3 regions of the Dictyobacter alpinus genome follow, and region 2 is predicted to be linked to each of the others. Evidence: riboswitches for the same ligand, from Rfam matches in the RefSeq annotation. Region 2 holds a riboswitch; each other region holds the start of a gene.
What was found. Region 2 has a riboswitch for cobalamin ahead of EL633_RS02450 (ABC transporter substrate-binding protein). Riboswitches for the same ligand answer to the same signal wherever they lie in the genome.
Positions count from the first base shown of each region.

Region 1: it holds a riboswitch for cobalamin, as region 2 does, so the genes downstream of both, EL633_RS29110 (ribonucleoside-diphosphate reductase subunit alpha) here and EL633_RS02450 (ABC transporter substrate-binding protein) in region 2, are expected to answer to the same signal.
Region 3: it holds a riboswitch for cobalamin, as region 2 does, so the genes downstream of both, EL633_RS00835 (FecCD family ABC transporter permease) here and EL633_RS02450 (ABC transporter substrate-binding protein) in region 2, are expected to answer to the same signal.

Region 1 covers NZ_BIFT01000002.1:1,639,762-1,647,292, forward strand. The annotation lists gene EL633_RS29110 (ribonucleoside-diphosphate reductase subunit alpha) at 1-1,594, opposite strand, end outside; cobalamin riboswitch at 1,737-1,885, opposite strand; gene EL633_RS29115 (GNAT family N-acetyltransferase) at 2,073-2,612, shown strand; gene EL633_RS29120 (MFS transporter) at 2,631-3,914, opposite strand; gene EL633_RS29125 (MFS transporter) at 4,051-5,307, opposite strand; gene EL633_RS36795 (hypothetical protein) at 5,354-5,500, opposite strand; gene EL633_RS29130 (HEAT repeat domain-containing protein) at 5,708-6,481, opposite strand; gene EL633_RS29135 (DedA family protein) at 6,850-7,531, opposite strand, start outside.
Region 2 covers NZ_BIFT01000001.1:626,397-633,927, reverse strand. The annotation lists gene EL633_RS02480 (histidine phosphatase family protein) at 1-369, shown strand, start outside; gene cobS (adenosylcobinamide-GDP ribazoletransferase) at 395-1,228, shown strand; gene cobU (bifunctional adenosylcobinamide kinase/adenosylcobinamide-phosphate guanylyltransferase) at 1,246-1,857, shown strand; gene EL633_RS02465 (GNAT family N-acetyltransferase) at 2,047-2,505, opposite strand; gene EL633_RS02460 (SDR family NAD(P)-dependent oxidoreductase) at 2,666-3,595, opposite strand; gene EL633_RS02455 (MerR family transcriptional regulator) at 3,609-4,052, opposite strand; cobalamin riboswitch at 4,504-4,698, shown strand; gene EL633_RS02450 (ABC transporter substrate-binding protein) at 4,819-5,826, shown strand; gene cobO (cob(I)yrinic acid a,c-diamide adenosyltransferase) at 5,974-6,609, shown strand; gene cobT (nicotinate-nucleotide--dimethylbenzimidazole phosphoribosyltransferase) at 6,672-7,531, shown strand, end outside.
Region 3 covers NZ_BIFT01000001.1:201,576-209,106, reverse strand. The annotation lists gene EL633_RS00860 (VOC family protein) at 1-290, opposite strand, end outside; gene recD2 (SF1B family DNA helicase RecD2) at 845-3,157, shown strand; gene EL633_RS00850 (iron-sulfur cluster assembly scaffold protein) at 3,326-3,745, shown strand; gene EL633_RS00845 (uracil-DNA glycosylase family protein) at 3,811-4,449, opposite strand; gene EL633_RS00840 (flavin reductase family protein) at 4,412-5,053, opposite strand; cobalamin riboswitch at 5,392-5,553, shown strand; gene EL633_RS00835 (FecCD family ABC transporter permease) at 5,678-6,781, shown strand; gene EL633_RS00830 (ABC transporter ATP-binding protein) at 6,775-7,531, shown strand, end outside.

The DNA of each region.
Region 1 (7,531 bases), on a different contig from region 2:
CATAGCTGACACCGAGTTGAAAAAGAGCATCCTGAAAACCCATCAAGCCCAGACCAATTGGACGATGGCGAAGATTGGCCTGACGAGCTTCAACGGTAGGATAATAATTGATGTCAATGACATTATCCAGCATACGCACAGCCGTCCGAATCGTCGCTTGCAGACGCGTATGGTCCAGATTGCCAGCAATCAGATGAGCAGCCAGGTTAAGTGAACCCAGATTACAGACCGCCGTTTCATTCTGTGAGGTATTTAATAGAATTTCGGTACAGAGGTTGCTACTATGAATCACACCTGCGTGATCCTGTGGCGAACGTATATTCGCAACATCCTTCCAGGTCAGCCATGGATGGCCGGTCTCAAAGAGCCTGGTAAGCATTTTACGCCACAGGTCCACTGCGGGCATACGCTTAAACTGTTTCAACTGGCCATTATCCGCTAGTCGCTCATATTCACGATAGCGCGTGCTAAAAGCCTGACCGTAAAGATCATGGAGATCAGGCACCTCATCTGGACTAAACAGGGTCCATGACGCACCTTGCTGGACGCGCTGCATAAATTCATCCGAGATCCAGCAGGCGATATTCATATCATGGGTACGGCGCCGCTCATCACCAGTATTACGACGCAGATCCAGAAAATCCTCAATATCCAGATGCCAGTTCTCCAGATATGCACAGACAGCGCCTTTGCGCTTCCCTCCCTGATTAACAGCAACGGCAGTATCATTGACCACTTTAAGAAATGGAATAATACCCTGGCTACTGCCATTAGTACCTTTGATATGAGAACCTGATGCCCGTACATACGTCCAGTCATTGCCGAGTCCACCAGCCCATTTGGAAAGCAGCGCATTATCCTGAACACTCTTAAAGATATGCCAGAGATCATCCTGCACTGTCGTAAGATAACAGGACGAGAGTTGTGGATGGACGGTGCCAGCATTGAAAAGAGTTGGCGTAGCAGGCGTAAAATAAAACTGTGATATCAGCTCATAAAACTCAATTGCTCGCAGTTCTCGCTGCTCCTCATTCAGAGCCAGACCCATCGCAACACGCATCCAGAGCAATTGTGGCAATTCAAAACGCTGTCCTTGATGCTGTAAAAGATAACGATCATAGAGGGTCTGCAAACCTGGATACGCAAAAAGCAGATCCCGCTCTGGCTTGATCGCACGAGCCAGGGTGGTAAGATCGAAGGTGGCCAGGCGCGTATCCAGGGCCCCGGATGCGATGCCACGCTGAATATAGCCAGAAAAATAGTTAGCATAGATAGCTGGAGCATCCTTCAGTTTGAGCCTTTGTTGAACGACTGGCGGCTGGACTTCATTATAAAGGGATAAGAGCAGGAAGCGGGCCGCAGCAAAGGTATAGGCAGGTTCGAACTCGATATGGGCACGGGCCGCCATCACCAACGCTTTCCAGATCTCGGCCGCTGAGGCACCGGAATAGATATTGGCCTGCACATCAGCCTGGAGCAGCATTGCATCAACTTCAGGAGCAAGATCCTGACAGACGTCAGCAATAACCGCGAGCACATTACTATCAGCCTGCTGCTCGTTAACGCGCGAAGCATCAGAAAAGGATAATGACATAACGAAGCATTCCTCCACAAACAAAAAACCTGTTCCCCTCAGGCGAGAACAGGCTGACGTGCAAGAATACCAGGCTATCTGTCGAGTAAACAAATACACAGGCAACAAAAACTTGCGGGTCGCCCCTTTCACGCGAAGGGATCAATCCATAACAACATAGATGGGCATTCGGGCTTGGCGGTCTATCTTCTTACTTACGCCTTACCGTTGCGCGACAGCGCCGGACTTTCACCGGACTTCCCCCATTTTCCCTATGCGACAAAAGCATAGGCCTATGGCATTTACTTTATTTATTGTGCTAACACACAACATATAGTGTTTACGTGTGCAACAATACCATATATTGATTCAAAAAGTCAAGCATCATCTTTTTCGCGTCAATTTCAATTACGCCGATGCAGGCCAATGATGCCATATACCAAATAGCTCGTACTCAACGAGAACGCATAAGCGTCTTATTGATAGAGGAGGTAAAAACATGTCCCTACGATTTACATTTATGACGGCGCAAGATGCTCATACTATTGCTCAATGGCGGTATGAAGAACCTTATAGTATTTATAATCTGGATGCAGCTAGCGATGGCTATTTGCAGGAGATGCTTGAGCCACGAAGCCCACATTATAGCATTAAAGATGAGCAAGGAGAGTTGATCGGATTTGCCAATTTTGGTACATCGGCACAAGTCTGGGGCAGCGAGGTTCCTGCATTATATGGCGAGAACAACATCATCACTATTGGCATTGGAATGCGTCCAGATCTAACCGGTAAGGGACAGGGATCAGTCTTCCTGAAAGCGATATTAACTTTTACCAGAGAAAAATTTGCGCCTGATCAGGTTCGCCTGTTTGTCCTACCATTCAATCAACGAGCAATTCATTTATATGAGAAGATGGGCTTCAGGCGTGTCGGAAGCTATATGCAAGAAAGCAAGCTACATGGCAAACGAGAATTTATTGAAATGAGCCGCTCGCTTGAAAAGAATACAGGAGAAGAAGTATACAACTCCTTCTCCTGAGAAAACTTCTGATATTTTTTAAGAAACTGAAGTAAGATCCAAAGAGGGTATCACTTCATCCAAAGGCCTGGCTTGTTCATGCAAGAATTGCTCAATTTCCAGTTCCAAAGGAGTAGCCTGCTTCTTATGTGTGGCCTGGCGAGCAAAAACGAGCATGATGCAAGCCAGCACAAACAAGATCATCACCAAGCTATAGGAAGTTCGCAGGCCAAAGATATCAGCTGCACGGCCCAGCAGCAATGGCGCAATAAAGATTGCCAATCCTGCCGCTAATGAAGAGCGAGCAGCGGCGGCATCAGTATTGTCAGCTCCCTCGTTAAGCACAATCGTAAAGGTCAGCGGGAAAAGATTGCCAATTCCCAGGCCCGCGACAAAGAGACCAAGGACATGTAGGATTGGTGTGGGACCCAACCAGAAGAGGAGAAAGCCAGTTCCTGCAATCCCCAGGGCCACAACCAATAGTTGATCAGCGGAGAAACGCCGCGTCAGGATACTACCGATAAAACGGCCAAACATTTCCGCAAAGAAGAAGAGGCTCATCAAGGTTGAAGCGGTCCTGGTTTCAAAACCAACAATCTTGATCAGGTAACCAGAGCCCCAAGTAAATGTCCCCCACTCGAAAGCTACTACCATTACCATCACACCCAGATAAAACCAGCTGGCACGCGAAAAATGGGCGCGCGTCCTGGTAGTCTGAGAATGTTCCACACGAGCGCTAACGGGAAGACGCACATCATGAAAAAAACAGGCCAGCAGAGCCATCATGACTAATGGGACCAGGAACATGGCGCGCCAGCCTAACCAGGTACTCAGGAACAAACCAAGGACAATAGGGCCTGTCACCGAACCGAGACAAGCAATGGTATTAGCCTCAGTAATCGCAATGGTGCGTTGACTACCATAATAGTCGGATAAAGCAGATTGTACGATATTAGACAGCGTACAACCAAAGAAACCTATACATAAAATGCCAGAGATACTTACAAGCGGATGATGGGCCAACATGAGCAATATACCACCCAGAGCAATACCAGTCACACAGAGCCACAACATAAGCTGACGACCAATACGTTGGGCGATGCGATCTCCGCATAGTCCAGATAAGATAATGCCCATAGCCAGGCTACTGACATGTAAACTATCAATAGTGTAGTTCAGGTGCATCTCGGCATGAAGAAAAGGTACAATTGAGCCGGGTGAAACTTGTAGATAACAATAGGCCGCCAAGAGAAGATAGGAGAGCCAGGTAAAACGATTGCGCACAAACGGCTGTTGCGCAGACGAGATAGCGATATTTTCCATAGATTGTGTGTAAAGTCCCCAAAAAATTGAATAAAAAAAAGAAAGAGAAAATGTAAACATAGGCACGCGAATAAAGCCAGTATACAAAAGCAGCGGCGCTCCTATCCTGGCTCATGCTGTCAACTATGACTGTTTTTTATTTACTACCTGATAACTCAACACAGCCTTCAGGTAGCTCGACTATATCTTGTTCTGTACTGGCAAGTAGATCCATCTTCCGGGTGGCTTTACTTGCTAACAAAACAAATACACCAACAAGTATAAACAAAATAAGAATGACACTATATGCCCGCTTTAGATCTAGTTTATCAGCTAATTGGCCCAGAACCAATGGTGATACAAAAATTGCCACACCACCACCGAGCGCAGCACGGGCACTGGCGAGATCAGCATACTGGGGGATCCGGTTAGCCGATGAAGCAAAGGTAAAGGGAAAGAGATTGCACACCCCCAACCCCACGATAAACAGACCCACCACATGGAGTGGGACAGTTGGTCCCAACCAGAATAATAGAAAACCTAGTAAGGCCACCAGTAACACCGGCAATAATAATTTTTCTACGGCAATACGCTGTGTTAAACGGCTACCAATTATCCGGCCAAGTACAGAGGCGAGAAAGAAAATGCTCATCAGGAACGCCGCATTGGTACGCTCGAGTCCTACTCCATTAATTAAATAGCCAGAGCCCCAAAAAGAGATGCCCCACTCAGCAGCCACACCCATAACCAGAGCCAGCCAATAAAGCCAGAAAGACGCCGGCAGTCTGACGCGTCCAGTTACTGAACGTTTCTGACCATATGACTGTGCCTCTGGTACAGGCACCTTCCAATAACAGAGGGCCAGCAATAAAACCACGACAACAGGAATAAGTAATACACTGCGCCAGCCAGCTCCTACCAGCACCAGACCACCCAGACATAAAGGGGCCAGACCAGCACCCAGGCTTCCAGCTACATTCGCCTCGGTAATCGCTGTCGCTCGATGTATACCATGAATATCCGATAGCGTAGCTTGAATAGTTACGAGCAAAAAGGTTCCGAGCAAGCCAATAATAAACATACCAGCGATACTAAAGATAGGATGATGACTAAAGAGGACTAACAGTGCGCCCACTAACATGCCAAAGGCACCGCCCCAGAACATTATGCGTCGTCCCCAATTGCGCACGATGAGATCGCCTGTCAGGCCAGCGATAATCATTCCCAATGCGATCCCACTCATGTGTAAACTATCAACAGTATAGTTGAGATGCATTTCTGAGTGTAAGAATGGGACAATAGGTCCAGGGGAGGCTTGCAAAAAAGCGAAGATTGCTAAGGCGATATATGCTAGCCAGGTAAAGCGATTGCGCACAAATGGTTGGCGCAATAGTGATTGCGTAGTGTTTTTCATGTATTTCTTTTTTGTTGTTTCATAAAAAAAGGGAGCAGATTCACGGCTAAAAAGGATGGCTTAAAAGTATTTTTTTAACTTTTCCCTCTTCCATAGACGGTTCTCTACCTACCGGGGTAACTGGATTTTTTAGTAAATTCTCTTTGGTGAGGTAAATTGATGTATATGCGAGTGTGTTTTTATCTAACGCCATGTGCAAGTGTTATCCCTCACACCTCGCGCCTACGGCTCTCGCTTGTTTGGAGGAGGAACATGGCGAGGCGGGTGCGACCGCCTCGCCATGTTCCTCCTCCAAAGAGTGGGTATGTGGAAAACTTGCACATGGCGTTATCTATATTCTTGCGCCTGAGGAGTTCATTAAGAGGGAAGGACAGCCCAATAGGTGCGCGACTACGCGCGTCTATTGGGCTGTCTGATGGAGTTCGTGAGCGGATTCAACTACTTTGATTAGTTCTAGCTGTTGTAAGGCGTTGCTTACAGCCATGCACATTACTGGTTCGGGATCAGAGAGATGAGGTTGTAATGATGGAATGGCTTGCGTATCACCTATTTGTCCCAGGGCTACCGCTGTACGCCAGCGCATTTCGGAGAACTCGTCATCAGTTGGGGCGGACAACATTGGGAGGAGCACAGGAACAGCGCTTTTAGCGGCAAGGTGGCCAACGGCTTCGATACTGGCGATGCGTACTTCTGTTTCTTCTAGAGGATCTGTTAGACAAGCGATAAAAGCTTCAACGGTCCTGAGATCACCAAGACGATCCAGTGCTTCGATAATGAAGATGCGCCGATAAGAAGGAGAAGCTTGCTCGAGTAAGCATAGTAGTGGCATAACGGCACGTATATCTCCCAGCAGGCCCAGAGCTTTGATAGCACTGTTCCGCGTCTCTAAATCGGGATCATCCAAAATTGCCAGCAACGGCGGTACAGCACGCCGATCAGCTAGATCTCCCAGGACACAGGCGGCGGCACGCCGTATCAATGGTTCCTGATCATGAAGGAGATTGATCAGAGGCTCTACTGCACACATATCTCCAAAGCTTCCTAGAGAAAGAGCAATCACGGCACGCGTCTGCTCATCTTTACGCTCAAGAGCCGCAAGGAGGGGTTCTACTGCGCGTGCATCATTTAGCTTACGCAGGGCGGAGACAAGACTTGAAACAACACTTACATCCATAGCTTTACCTTCGTGTTCATTTGAATTTAAGAGTATAGCAATAAGCGACTCAATCACTGCCACATTCCCCAATTCACCAGGAGCACTTACGGTCTCAGAATATCAATAAGGTATCCAGCGATAGTAAACCCTTACTTTTATAGAATATTTTAGCTTTTTCTAGCTTTTTCTATATTACAGGATAAACTTGTTTTTTGTCTGAAAATTTTATAAAGAAATGGTAGAAAAGCCAGAACTAAAATAATTTTCATAGTAAAAGAGGATGCGTTTATAGTGTGTGTCTATAAACGCATCCTCTTTAGCGCCTTCACTTTATTTCCAGATGTTATCAATCGCCGGAGTGTCCGAACTCTGATTAAGAACAGGCATTAGCTTTTCGTCAGCGAATGTTCCTTGGATGCATCTGCAGAAACAGGCTCCGCAATACTACGAGCGATGCGCTTTTTCACCAGTATAACCACCACAATCATAATCACAGCGGCAACTACAAATCCTACCCAGCCAACCGTTCTCGCCAACCATTCAACCTGATCAAAATGTTCATGAAAATAGCGTCCAGCAATGTAACCTAACAGGCCCACATAGGTAGCCCAGATCACGCCTCCCAGGCCATTATAAATCATGAACGTGCGCCAGTGCATCCGATTAACACCAGCCAGAAAAGCCGAGAAGATACGCAGGAGAGAAACAAAGCGTCCGAAAAAAACCGTTTTGGCTCCATGACGCGCAAAAAAACGTTCCGCTAACTCCAGGTGTTCCATTTTAATAAAAAAGTAGCGACCAAAGCGAGCCACTACAGCCCGGCCACCCGTCCGGCCAATATAATAGCCAATGTTATCGCCCATTATAGCCCCGAAAGCCGCGCAAGCAATCACGATCGGAAGCTGTAAAGCTGGATCGGTTGCTGCATAGAAAGAGGCCAGCAGCAACATGGTCTCACCAGGGATTGGTATACCAATACATTCAATCATAATAAATAAGGTAATAGCCGGATATCCGATCACGTGTAGCATATCTTGCAGGGTCTGCACAGATATCACAGATGCTACG
Region 2 (7,531 bases):
GAGGTAGCAGCGCGTTATCCAGACCAGCTGGGCTTCTTTACCCATCCCACCCAGCAAACGCCTCCAGACGGTGAGTCCTTTATGGCTTTGATAGCACGCGTCCGAGCAGGATTTATTCAATTAGCGCAGGATGCTGTGACGTTGCCTGAGGGAGATATTGTGCTGGTAGGTCATGGTGGCGCATTGCGTGTGTTGATCTGTCTGATTTTAGGTATGCCGTTTGAACGGCAGTGGCAAGTGAGGCTGGACCACGGCTCACTGAGTGCGCTTGATTTTCTGGCAGGAACTGATGATGTATTTTCTACCACATCTCTATCTTTGTTGAATCAGCCAGCAGGAGCATCTTCTGTCGGTATCGGTGATGTATAGCAGCACGAAGAAGGAGTAACACCAGATGTCTGAGGTCCCACCGTTTGTAGATGCTCGTAAACCCTATAAACCTGATCGGTCTGGCTGGATATTAGGTCAGTATAAAGAGCTGGTTGCAGCGATTCGCTTCCTTTCGACGCTGCCGCTTCCTGGCAGTGTGCGGCTTTTTCGTACCGATGCCGATGATGACAGGCTCTTTTTGGGGAGTGCCTATTTTCCGCTGGTCGGTTTGCTCCTGGCTGCGCTGCTATATTTATTGGTGTGGATATTTGGTCCTCTGGTCTCTCCTCTGGTGCTGGCGGCGTTGCTGGTAGTGGCGCTAGTGTTATTGACTGGAGGATTACACCTGGATGGTTTGATGGATAGTTGTGATGGTCTGTTTGGGGGCCGTAGTCCTGAGCACAAATTGGAGATCATGCGCGATAGTCGGGTTGGTAGCTTTGGCGTTCTGGGAGGTATCTGTATTCTATTGCTCAAGTTTTCTTTGCTGGCCAGCTTGAAACCGAGTCTTATTGTATTGGCCCTGTTAACCATACTACCAATTTCGCGCTGGACCATGGTGCAATCCATGTTTGCTTTTCCATCTGCGCGGGCAACGGGTCTGGGTGCAGCCTTTCGACAAACGGTCACTCGTCCCCGCTTGATTTGTGCCGCCCTGTTATCGCTGATTATTGCCTTGCTCGCCAGCCATATAGTCGGGCTGATCCTTTGGTTTTGTGCCACACTGATTGCCTGGTTCATTGGACGCTGGATTACCAGTAAGCTGGGTGGATTAACCGGTGATAGCTATGGAACGTTGGCCGAGTTAATTGAGGTTATTTTACTTTTGCTATTTACACTACTGTGTTTCTGGCCTTAACAATAAAGGGATAATATATGAATACCGACAAGCAAGCGGAACGTCCACGGTTAGTACTGGTGCTGGGTGGGGCGCGCAGTGGAAAAAGCACGTTTGCTGAACGCCTGGCTTTACAGTCTGGTCGGCAGGTAGCTTTTATCGCTACGGCCACCGCCAGCGATGATGATATGCGCGACCGCATTGCCCGCCATCAGGCCGCTCGTGCTGCTACCTGGCAGACAATTGAGGAACCCCTACAACTGGCTGCCGCTGTAGAGCAGGCGGCCAGAGTAGCTGATGTATTGATCTTAGATTGTATGACGGTCTGGCTTTCAAACTGGTTGTTTTCACAGGAGCAGGCAGGGCAGGTAGAAGAAGATACAATCAGTGCACAGTATTATGATGGTGCACTTCGCGAGCTTGATGCCTTGCTCGATGTCGTATCTGCTTTGGAACCAGGTAAGACTCTCATTGTAGTCACCAATGAAGTTGGACTAGGAATCGTACCTGCTTATGCGCTAGGACGTGTCTACCGTGATGTCCTGGGTTTAGTCAATCAGCGTATCGCTGCCGCCGCCTCGCGTGTTTATTTGATGGTTGCTGGCCTGGGCGTTGATATCAAACGTCTGCACGAAAACGCCGAGCTTTAACTACTGAAGATCAACTATCTCGCGCCTTCAAGGCTCTTGCATGTTTGCCTGTAAACCACTCGCAAACGATCAGAATGGAGAGGGAAAAGCGTCCGCTTCTCCCCTTCACCATGAATTCAGATTGCTTATTCCCGTTCTGGTTCTCTGGCTGGTCTGGCGTGGTAACTATACCGGATATACTACGCCCGATTACCAGAAGCGTTTGTGAAAGCCGTAACTCTCTCCCACGTGTTGATAGCCAACCGCCTTATAAAAAGGAATGGCCTCTTTTTCCGCGATCAGGTTGATTTGGACTCGTGGATAGAGCAGATGGCAGGCCTGCAACAGCAGGCGGCCGATCCCCTTTCCTCGATAGTTAGCATCAACGAGCAGGTCGGTGATGTGCATCGTGACGTGCTCATCCGTCAATGCCTGCACATATCCCACCACACGCTCATCGTGCGTAGCAACGAGAGTAGGCCAGGCATGACGCCAGCCCCCAATCACCTCTTCTGGCGTATGCCGGGTCGGCCATCCCTGCTGGTCAACGAGTCTCTGAACAGCGGGCATATCGACATCTGTCCAGCAGCGCAAATGAATGTCAGCAGGAAGCGAGAGCGTCGGAAGCACTGCAGCTAGCTGTGCCTGTTGAGATGATGGTGCGTTCATATAAAGAAATGCCTTTCCTTCTACTAAACTTGCTTGCTGTTGAGCGGTAGAACGGCTGAGCCAGTCATTGTGATAGGATTGTAACAAGCTTTTTACCGATACGCTCGTTGCCACCAATAACGACATTTTTCAGCGCGAGAATTTCTTACCTCATTCAATATTACGCTTTTTTTGCTTCGAGCATGCCAAGGGATATCTCCCACAGGTGCTCGGCGTTGTTGGGATCTAGTGCCCACGGAGCAACTCCGCCACCAAACATCACCGGCCGATCGCGCAGGACAGGCGACTCATTGCAGTCTTCGAAGTAGCGCCCGCCGATCCCTTCTAACAGAGGTGAAGCAGCCAGCAACACTGATGTCGCTGCTCCCTGCGCGGGCGTCTTGCGCTTCTCAACTGGAGTCTTCAAACCACCAGTATACTTCTGCAGGTTGGTAGCAATGGCACCAGGATTAAGTGCATTGGCGTAGATGCCCTCGTGAGACCAGCGCCGCGTGGCTTCGACCGCAAGCAGGATACAGGCCGTTTTGGATTGGCCATAGGCGGACCATGGATCGTAAGGACGGATCTGATAGTCCACGTCATCGAAGATCACTGGTGAGAACTGATGCGCGTTTGAGCTCACCGACACGATGCGAGCACCAGATGCGGACACAAGTGCTTCATGCAATCCCACTGTGAGCGCGAAGTGGCCGAGGAAGTTGGTTGCGAATTGCATCTCATGTCCATCCGACGTCAGTTCTAATTGAGGCACGGCCATGATACCAGCATTGTTCACCAGGACGTGTAGAGGACCATGCCAGCCTTTCACAAAGGCGGCGACGGAATCCAGATTGCTCAAGTCGAGAGCCGCAACATGGATCAAGGTATTTCCGGTCGCCGCACTAATGTCATTGGCGATACGCTCGCCAGCCCCGGTATCGCGTACAGCTAACGTCACATCGGCACCACTACTCGCCAGGGCATGCGCCGTCTCGATACCAATACCAGAGGAGGCACCAGTAATGATAACGCGTTTATTCGTCATATCAACGTTCTGCACTATCTCTTCAGCAGTTGATCCGAAACCAAATGGTGTCTTAATAAGCTCCATATATATTGTCCTTTTACCCTTTTACAATCTCTTCAGCAATACGATGATTTTCTGCGATGATGCGCTGAACAGCCTCCTCATCTCCACGTTCTAGCGCATCCCAATAAGCAACTTTTCCTTCGAGATACTGTTTTCTCATCTGCAGGCGCTCTATCTGGTGCTCTAGCTCGGTGGCATGAGCTTGAAAGAGTTCTTTTTGCTGTGCGGCTCCCTGCGTCCCCTTCTCAAGCAATTGCAAATAGGTACGCATATCTTCTATCGAAAGGCCGCTAGCACGCAGACAGGCAAGTGCATTGACGACTTGTGCAGTTGTAGCGGGATAGCGTCGATGGCCGCTGCTAGGATCCCTTGGCACCGGTTGGATGAGCCCAATCTTCTCATAATAGCGTAGCGTAGGCTCGCTCAAACCGCTTTGTTTTGACAACTCCTGAATCGTGAATGATAAGGGTAGCGTCATGGTTACTATGTCTTTCATGATCTTAAGTATAGAAAACTTAAAGCGCTTTAAGTCAAGGGGCAAATCGCCCAATGTTTATACTCAAATATTACTACTGCATCGGACGGGAGTTCGCAACGTAGCACGGCAGATGCATTATTTGGATGCGCATCTTGAGCAGGCTTGTGCTTTTGGGCTCACTGAAACTGGCTCTGTTTATGAGAATGGGAAAGCCCTGCGCGCCTTCAGGGCTTTTTAATTTTCAGCCGGGAGTAATCATATACAGAGTATTTCTAGTGTGGTGTGTGTTCGTTCTGTGGGCGGCCGCGGCCGCCCACAGAACGAACACACACCACACCAAACTCCGGCGCCGTAGGCGCCAGGAAAAGGAAAATTAAAAAGCCCTGACGCGCCTTGCTTGTTTATTGACAGGAATAGATAAAGCTGGGTATACTACTTGTTGGAAATAACTCTACTTTTTATTTTGTCAGGTGGTTGAGACACGAAGTCTCGACAGAATAGGGAAGTCGGTGAAAATCCGACGCAGTCGCGCTACTGTAACTGGTCTAATGCCTATCTCTTCAATGCCACTGTTCCGTAGAGGAATGGGAAGGCTAGATATGCAATTGCCAGAAGCCAGGAGACCTGCCTGACAAGTTGTGCTCATGATCCTTCGCGTAAAAGGAGCGAGTGCCAGGGCATCTCTGTGTCTGATTTCTTCTTGTCTTGGACTGGCCACTATTTTTCGCGAGGTGACTGCGGGCGTTATCTAGAAGGATACAAGTGTATGCGCACCCATGTCATCTCATCACGTTTTCTTTTTGTCTGTTTGTTGGGACTTATCGTGACTCTAGCCGCTTGTGGACAGGCTACAAATTCCCAGACGTCGAACAGTACTCCTGCTAATTCTGCTACAACGCCCACGCCGACGCCAGCGCTGGATAATTATGGTACGCCGATTGCTATTCCTAAAACTGTTCCCCTGCGCATTGTCTCGCTGGCACCCAGCATTAGTGAGATTCTGGGCGCTCTAGAACTGCAGAACCGTGTCGTAGGTGTCGATGCCTTTACGAATTATCCTGCCTCAATGGCTACGATCAAGAAGGTATCCAGTAGTACAGGCATCAATGTTGAGAGTATTGTCGCTCTTAAGCCTGATCTGGTATTAAGTTCTGGTGGATTATCAAACAAATATGATACCCAATTGACCCGGCTAGGTGTGCAAGTGGTGGATCTACCTTCACCCGATCTCGCCAAAACACTTGATCAGATTACACTGGTTGGCCGCTTAACACATACTGAAGATAAAGCACAGTCTTTAGTCAAGCGGATGCAGCAGCAGATCACGCAGATTCAGAATACTATCAAGGGGACACCTGCGAAGAAGGCCCTGCTCGAAGTTGATAACAGTACCCCTGGTAAACCGTATGTCTTTGGTGGTGGCTCATTTGGGGATGAGATGGCACAATACACCAATGTCACCAATATTTTCCATGATAATAAAACCAATGGTGGCTATCCGCAAGTTACCGATGAGTCAGTAATTGCCGCTAACCCTCAATATGTTATCCTCACTGAAGATCCGCTGTATGGTGGTCAGCCATCAGCCGTATATAAGCGGGCGAACTGGGGAAATATTGAGGCGGTAAAATCTCATCAAGTCTATCATATCAACTCTGATATTATGCAGCGGCCGGGACCCCGAATTGTCCAGGGATTGCGTTGTCTGGCCCAGATTGTCCATCCTGATAAATTTTCCGAGAAACTCCCTGCCTATTGCGCGGCGAATGTATAGTTTCTGCTGTCTGTAAAGAAGCCTGGCTGCATGTGCTACAGTATGTTGAGAGGCCGTACAAATAAGTTAACAGCAGCCACAGCCCTGGAGCCTTATGATATTTTTCCTGCTATTGTCCAGCAGTAGCTTTCTATTGGAGTAATATAAATGGAAGAGCGAACTTCTCAAGAAAACCAGTTTGAAACCACTGAAGTTGAAGAACTGACCGAAGAGGGTCGTGCCCGTCTGCGTAAAGAGCAGGCTGAAGTACGGGCACAACGCAAGCCTGCTAAAGGTCTGGTAATCATCAATACGGGCAACGGCAAAGGAAAAACTACCGCCGCCCTGGGTGTGCTATTTCGGGCCTGGGGACACAACCAGCGTGTTGTAATGCTACAATTCCTGAAATCCCAGACCGGCAAATGGGGTGAGATCCGGGCGGCCCAGAAAATCGGGGTAGAAATCATTCCATTGGGAGATGGCTTTACCTGGAATAGTGATAATATTGAACATGACAAGGCGCTAGCACGTAAATGCTGGCAGCTCTGCCGTGAAAAAATTGAAAGCGATCAGTACGACATCGTCATCATGGACGAGATCACCTATGCCATCAACTATGGTTGGCTAGATGTTAACGAGATACTGGCAACTCTGCAAGCACGCAACCCCAAAATGCATGTAATTATCACTGGTCGCGATGCTCCTCAGCCCTTAATAGATTATGCTGACCTGGTCACAGAGATGAACGAGATCAAGCATCCTTATCGGCAAGGGATTCTGGCACAAAAAGGGGTAGACTTTTAAGATTGGCGAACCAGTATTTTCTATAGTATTTAAAAAGTGAATGGCTTAGCAGAGGTAAATATATGATTGAGCTACAAACTATTATTGATCGGATTGCTCCGCTTGATGCTGGCAGCGAGGAACAGGCGTGTTCTCGTCAGTCGCAATTAACCAAGCCAGCTGGAAGCCTGGGCCGCTTGGAAGAAATTGCTGTACAGTTCGCAGGTATCACAGGAAATGCGCTCCCTGTAGTTCAGCAGAGGGCGGTGGTGGTGATGGCGGCCGATCATGGTGTGACCGCTGAAGGTGTAAGTGCCTATCCAAAGGATGTGACTCCGCAGATGGTCCTGAATTTTCTGGCTGGCGGTGCAGCCATTAATGTGCTGGCTCGCCAGGCTAATGCAGTTGTAACCGTTGTGGATATTGGTGTGGCCGCCGATTTACAGCATCCGCAACTTCTTTCGCGCAAAGTACGGTACGGAACGGCGAATATGGCGCAGGAACCAGCCATGAGTCAGCAGGAGGCTTTACAGGCTATTAAAGTTGGCGTTGACATCGTGGAAAGTCTGGCTGCTAGAGGTGTAGATCTCATCGCAACTGGTGAAATGGGAATTGGTAATACGACTGCTGCCAGTGCTCTTACTGCCTGCTTACTGAATGTGCCAGCCGAACAGGTTACAGGTCGTGGAACCGGCATTGATGATCAGCAGCTGGCCCATAAAGTACGTATCATTGAGCGCGCCATTGCTCATAATCATCCTGATATTGATCGGCCTCTGGATGTGCTGGCAAAAATTGGTGGACTGGAGATTGCAGGACTGGTTGGCGTAATTCTGGCTGCTGCCGCCAGACGCATACCGGTGGTTCTGGATGGTTTTATTTCGAGTGCTGCCGGACTGGTTGCTTATGCTCTTTGTCCAGCCGTTAAGGGGTACCTCCTGGC
Region 3 (7,531 bases), 420 kb from region 2:
ACGGAAGTAGCTCCGCGCTCAACCAGTTGTTTATAAGTGGCATCGACATCATCTACCTGGAAGTTAAGCACTACCTGGCGATTAGCGGATGCGGTTGTGGAGGGAACCTCGCCGATAGAGCTGACAAACTCCTCTCGATCCAGAAGTTCAATTCCTGTTTCCCCTAGTTTGAAGTAGGCGTATTGCATACCATCGTCACTGTAATTTACAGGTAAGCCAACGATATCCCGCCAGAATTTCAGTGACGCCTCAAAATCACTGACCAGCAGACGAACACAAATAAGTTTCATTGTTTCACCCCTTTGTTTTTCTATGATCAAGAGTTGCCTCTAAATCAAGATCATTCGTAGAAAGGTAACATTCCAGGATCAATGGATCCGGCTTGCTTCTTTTATGGAAGTATATCAGGAGTAGCGGTTACAATCGATCCTGATTATGTTTGTTTTTACAGATAAAAAAAGAGCAAAAATCGTCTATCGTGGCGGAAAATTGGCGGCACAGCCGCCAATTTTCCGCCACGATAGACGATTTTTTAGTCGGTGCCACAGGCACCGACCGTCTTGAAGAGTTGCATGTAGGAGCGGTGTGCTGTGTTCATGCATTCGCGATACCTTTGTAGTGGTGTATTGCCGTTACTATGCTGAATTTGCGTTTAGCTGGTAAGAATACAGCAAAAAGTGATATAGTTACTACATGGAAACCGTGAAAAAGACAGCGTGCAATAGTTTTCTGGTGACCTGTACCTCGTGGTAAAGTACAAATGTGTATTTCAACCGCTGTTTCCACTTCGACCAGCAAAATAAGAACAAGAAATTGATATTAAGAAGAAAAAGAAAATTGATCTATGCCAAAGCTCGAAGGTTCAGTTGAAAGTATCGTTTTTCACAATGAAGAAAATCAGTATACTGTGGCCCGTTTCCGTTTAAATGATCGCGGACGACTTTTTCGAGATGATCTGACGACGATTGTGGGGGTGTTACCTGGTATTCATCCTGGTGAATTGTTGTCGCTTGAAGGGGAGTGGGAGAGCGATCCACGCTATGGCCGCCAATTGAAAGTCACGAGTTTTGTGCAACGTTTGCCCGCTTCGACTGAAGGTATGGTACGTTATCTCAGTTCAGGATTGATCAAAGGCATTGGCCCCAAGAAGGCGCAGGCAATTGTTGATCATTTTGGCGAACAGACGCTGGCGATTATCGAGCAGCAACCAGAAATGTTGACAGAGGTCAAAGGAATTAGCCGCAAAGATTGTGAGCGCATTGAAAAGGCCTGGTTGGAACAGGAAGATATCAAAGAGCTCCACTTATTTTTGCAGTCCCATGAAGTCTCGATGAGTGTGGCCACGCGCATCTATAAGGAATATGGCCGTGAGTCGATTCGCGTTGTACGGGAGAATCCTTATCAATTAGCTGAGCAAGTTAGCGGTATCGGCTTTCGTACCGCGGACGATATAGCCGTCAAACTGGGTTTGCCGCAAGATAGCCTGGCGCGCCTGGCGACGGGCTTAAAGTATGTGTTAACCCAGGCCGCTAATGATGATGGTCATTGTTTCCTGCCAGAAAGTGATTTGATTCGACGAGCATCGCATATCTTGCAGGTTCCTGTCGAGACGCTGCAGGAGGCGATGGTGCATTTGCGCACTGAACAAGATATTTTTGTTGAGCCACCATCTAAAGCATTTGAACTACCACCAACCGAAAAAAAACTGCCTGTAGTCGCCGAAGATATGGATGAAGATGAGGTTGAGCATGCAACCGCGTCAGATGAGTTCGATGCGCGCATCTACTTTGGACCTTTCTGGTATGCTGAGAATGGTTCAATGCGTTTGTTACGTATCCTTCGTAACGCGCCCAGTTGTCTGCCACCCACTTCACAAAAGCAGTGGGACATCGTTTTTGCACGCCTTAAACAGCAGCGCCAGATGGAACTAACGGAGCGGCAACGTGAAGCCGTGCAGGTTGGATATAACCAAAAAGTCTCGATTCTCACTGGTGGTCCGGGTACGGGCAAATCAACGTCATTGCGCGCCTTGCTGATGCTTTTGCGTACACGCAAAATTGATGTTGCCCTGGCCGCTCCGACAGGACGTGCGGCGAAGCGGTTAACCGAGGCTACCGGTGTCCAGGCTAAAACCTTGCATCGACTATTGGAATATGCGCCACACGACAACAGCTATCAGCGGAACGAAGAGAATCCCCTTCCTTTCCAGTTTGTCATCGTTGATGAGTTCTCCATGGTGGACATTCTGCTCTTTTATCATTTACTCAAGGCTCTGCCGCGTACCTCTCATTTGTTGCTAGTAGGTGACGCTGATCAATTACCTTCGGTAGGACCTGGCAATGTCCTGCGAGACCTCTTACGTAGCCAGGCTATTCCAGCGGTGCGTCTAACCGAACTATTTCGTCAGGCGCAGCAAAGTAGAATTATCGTTACCGCTCACCAGATTAATCAGGGCATCGTGCCTAATCCTAAAATTGAAGCCAGCAGTGATTTCTTTTTTATGAAGGAAGAAGATCCTTTTCGCGCGCAGCAACTGGTCATAGATCTGGTCAAGCGGCGCTTGCCAGCAAAATATCACTTTAATCCCATCGCGGATATCCAGGTGCTTGCTCCTATGTACAAAGGTGCAGTAGGAGTTAAACTGCTTAACGAACGTTTACAAGAGCAGTTGAATCCTTCAGCTTTAGCGCAGGTGGAATGGAGCGACCGACTTTATCGTGTGGGCGATAAAGTGATGCAGACCAGGAACAACTATGATAAAGGAGTCTTTAACGGTGACGTTGGCTTTATTCGGCGCATTGATCGCGAAAATATGGTAGTCAAGGTAGAGTTTTCTGAAGAGGCCGGCCCACTGATGGTCGAGTATGAATTTCACGAATTGGATGAGCTTGTGCTGGCTTATGCCGTTACCGTTCATAAGAGTCAAGGTAGCGAATATCCAGCCATTGTCTTGCCATTGGTGCGTGAACATCGTATGTTGCTACAACGCAACCTGCTCTATACAGCCATTACGCGCGCCAAGCGCTTTTGTGTTATCGTTGGTCAGCCCTCGGCCCTGGAATATGCCGTCCATAATGATCGGGTGGCCCTGCGTAATACAGGTCTGGCTGAGCGCTTACTGGAACTGGCGCATAGCCATATTCAAGCCTCAATCTAGTCGGGTTCATGTTGGAATAAAGTCTCCAGTCAATTGTGTTTTCAACCTAAGAGAGAAAAACATTGTGCATTGCCATGTCAGCATTTTAGTTTGAATGTTATAATTGGTGAACGGAGTGGGGTGCATTTTGGATAAGCTAATATTAAACCCCTCCAAAGAGGAGAAGATATGGACCGTCAAGAAGCTATTGACTTTCTGCTAGATCATTACGAGAATCCCCGCAATCAAGGTGAAATCGAGCATCCAGATGTAAACTTGAATGGTGGTAATCCTGGTTGTGCCGACGTAATTACCATGCAGGCTCGCTTTGGCGAGGATGGGAAAGTGCAAGAGATTGCCTGGGATGGTACCGGTTGCACTATTAGTCGCGCCGCTGCTTCATATGTGACCGAGATGGTACAGGGTATGAGTGCCGAAGAAATTGAAAATGTGACCTTTGAAGATTTGATGGATCAACTGGGTCGTGAGATCGTGATGACCCGTCCAACCTGTGCGACTCTGGCTCTGGGTACCCTGAAAAAGGGCGTGCATGAGTTCGATATGCATCAGCGTGCCGACAAAGCTGACTACTCCCATCATCAGCACTAAGGCTTAAAATCTGGTTGTCTCAGGTAGTATTCATCTTGTTGAGAGGTCAGAGCTACCAGTACCAATTACAAATTATATCTATTGCGCCAGTCGGCTAGAAGCATTAAGGCCCGCTGGTGCAATTTTTTATGCGCGGGATCATTTAGCCAGCGACTGACTCCGGAAGGATGGGGAAGAGGCAAGTAAAGCGTACCATCTTCAGTCTCGATGTAAGAACCGATACAATCCTCAAGTTTGATTTTGCCACAGAACGCCTCGACGGCCATCGTACCAACAAGCAAGACTACCTTAGGACGCAGGAGGCGCAATTCTGCGTTGAGGAAAGGACGGCAAAGAGCCATCTCAGATGGAGATGGTTTGCGATCGCCATGGCCACGTGGATTGCGACCCGGATCGCAGCGCGTCAAAGAGCTCAAATAAGTATGTTCATGAAGATAGCCAGCTGGAAACCCCGCAGCCTCCAGCCATGATTGCAAGATACGCCCACCAGGACCACTAAAAGGGCGGTCCTGTGCGATTGAGCGATGACCGGGGGCCTGTCCAATGACCATGATGCGATCGCTTGCGCGTCCACTTACGATAGGGTGAGCTACAGGAATATATCCATGATCCTGACAGAGTTGGCACTGACGGATACATTGTTGAAGATCAGTCAGTGCCTCAACCCTACCTATTGCGGGCTGGCTCTTCAAGATTACCCTCATGATATTCTTCAACCAGGCTGGGCTCATGGAATAATTTGGTCATATGACGGTATTGCCCACCATAATAGAGTAACGGATCTTCTTCTTTATGGGCCGTATGTTTGCCATTACCGTTGTTGGTCGCGGGCATATTGTTTTCCGTACGTCCATTGCTATCTACAAATGCAGTTGTTTGTGGTGTGCCCATGGCTTCAACCTGACCAATGAAGATAACATGATCGCCGCCTGGATATTCAGCCACGATCCGCGCGTCGATAAATGCTAATACATCTTCAATAATAGGTGAACCAGTGGCCGCAGTATGATAAGGTGCATAGCAAAAATGCTCAAAGCGTTCTGGACTATTTGTCGCAAAGCCGCGTGACCACTCCTCTTGATTCTTAGACAACATATTGACAGCAAAAATCTTACTTTCTCGTAAAAGAGGAAGAGTACTACTATTATTATCAACACAGATAAGAACAAGTGGTGGATTTAAAGAAACCGAACAAAAAGAGTTGACAGTAAGACCGGCGAGAACCCCATTACTACTCGTTGTGACAACCGTAACACCGGTAGCAAAGCGTCCCATCACCTGTCTGAAAAGTTCTTTTTCAATAGCCATTTATTAGTCCTTCAAGTGGAAACATAGGAAAACGTAGGAACGCCATTGGCTCCGCGCCGAACGCAGTGGTCGGTTCCATCCCCTGCATTTCAAACGTTCTATAAAAAGTTTTATTGCGCCAGGGCGACTACTATTCTTGTTAAAAGTATCACCCTTTCCTCTAGCTCTTGTCAACTGGCCTTCCGTACAGGTCTATATGTTTAACACGTGTTGGGCGATTTAAATTGCCTCTTTGATGTCATATGCCAGGCACACTCTATACATGCAATAATTTGTGGTGATGGCCGCTTGACTTTGTAGAAGGGTATCGATATACTCTTCTGAAGAAAAAGAAATACTTGATGGTGTCTTCATTGGGTGGCCTGGTTGTAGGCCAGGCAGAATAGGGAAGTCGGTGTAAATCCGACACAGTCGCGCTACTGTAACCAGAGATGTAGTTTAAACATAGCCTGTTTTTACGATCTGGAAGTCAGGAGACCTGCCCATTGAGAGGCTCACGTTCCTTCGCGTCAAAGGAGTGAACCAGGACCATTGTGTGCATGCCGCTCAATGTTTTCCTCCAGGTGGCTGATCCAGGCCATTGCTCTCCTTCTCGCTCTATAAATTAAAGTGAGCAATTTTGTTATGAAGATGGTAACGCGCCCAACCTCAGCAGCGCCCGCGCCCGTGCCGTCATCTCCACGGCGTGTTTTGCCTCTATTTGTGTTGAGCAGTCTGGTAATTGTGCTGATCGCTGTGATCTTAACCTCGGTCAGTTTTGGTTCGGTATCAGTACCTATAAGCACTATTGTGCAGATCTTATTGAATGGTACGACACTATTTCATTTTCCCGTCACCTGGGATGCTTCGCTAGATGTTATTATCTTGCAGGTACGTTTGCCGGTAGTATTAGGGGCAGTCCTGGTAGGAGCGGCCCTGGCGGTGGCTGGAACCCTTTTCCAGGGGATGTTGCGTAATCCGCTGGCGGATCCCTATTTGATGGGAACCTCATCGGGCGCGGCCCTGGGAGCCACTATCGCTTTTGTGCTACCGTTTGATACTGTTTATGGAAGTCTGTTTCCTCTAACCCCCGTACTGGCTTTTGTCGGGGCGCTACTGACCGTTCTCTTTGTGTATGCGCTGGCGCGTTCTGGTGGCCAGACGCCAGTCATTATGTTGTTATTAGCAGGCGTGGTCGTCAACGCCATTTTGACAGCCTGCCAGACCTTGATTTTAAATCTCTGGCCCTCCAATGACTTTGGGCGCATTCTTGGTTTATATAACTGGCTCTCAGGCGGAATTGCCATTGTCGGGTGGGAGTCACTGGCCGTTGTCGCCGGTATTGTCCTGTTCGGATTACTCCTCGCCTTCTGGCTAGCCAATCGCTTAGATGTCTTTGCTTTGGGAGAAGAAGCGGCAGCGCACCTGGGCCTGCATGTCGAGCGAACCAAGTTTCTGATTGTCATTGTGGCCTCGCTTCTGACTGCCGCCGCGGTCTCGATCAGCGGTCTGGTTGGTTTTGTTGGTCTGGTCACACCACATTGCATGCGCCTGCTGCTCGGACCTCGTCATCGGACCCTACTACCGGCATCCGCTCTAGGGGGAGCAATCTTTTTGACGCTGGCGGATATGTTGGCTCGTGTGCTGCTGGCTCCAACAGTAATACCCGTTGGGGTCTTTACCGCTCTGGTAGGTGCGCCCTTTTTCTTATTTTTATTGCGTAGCAGTAAGCGAGAATACAAATGGTAGAGAGCAAAAAGTTAGTGGCAGTCAGGCCCGAACCTATTCTGGAAATGCAAGGCATCTCCTTTGGTTATAAGCGACAGGATTTGCTATACGATGTCTCTGTCTCGGTTGCGCCAGGAGAGATGATTGGTTTACTGGGACCAAATGGCTCAGGCAAGACCACCTTACTACGTTTGTTAAGTGGAGTGCTTCAGCCCAGACGAGGCCAGATCTTGTTGCAAGGTCGGACTCTATCCCAGTGGGGGCGTCGCCAGGCGGCGCAAAGGATTGCTGTTGTGCCGCAAGAGCTCCATATGCCATTTACGTATACGGTTGAGCAGATGGTGAGCCTGGGTCGCACCCCTTTTACCTCATCTTTCTTTGGTTCTCGTAAAGAGCATGATAGCACCATTATTCAAGATGCCATGCAGGCCGCAGGTGTCACATCTTTAAGTGAACGTATCTTCAATGAGCTCAGTGGAGGAGAGCGTCAGCGTGTTACAGTCGCCATGGCGCTTGCTCAGCAGCCCAGCATCCTTTTGTTAGATGAACCAACCGCGCACCTGGATATCAAATACCAGATTGAGACACTTGAACTGGTACAACAGCTTAACCAGGACCGAAAGATGACCATCATCGCCGCCATGCACGACCTCAACCTGGCCGCACGCTACTTTCCGCGCCTGATCCTTTTTCAACGTGGTATCGTCGCAGATGCCAGTCCCGCTGAAGTACTCGAACCCGGACTCCTCAGTCGGGTCTACGGTGTGCAAG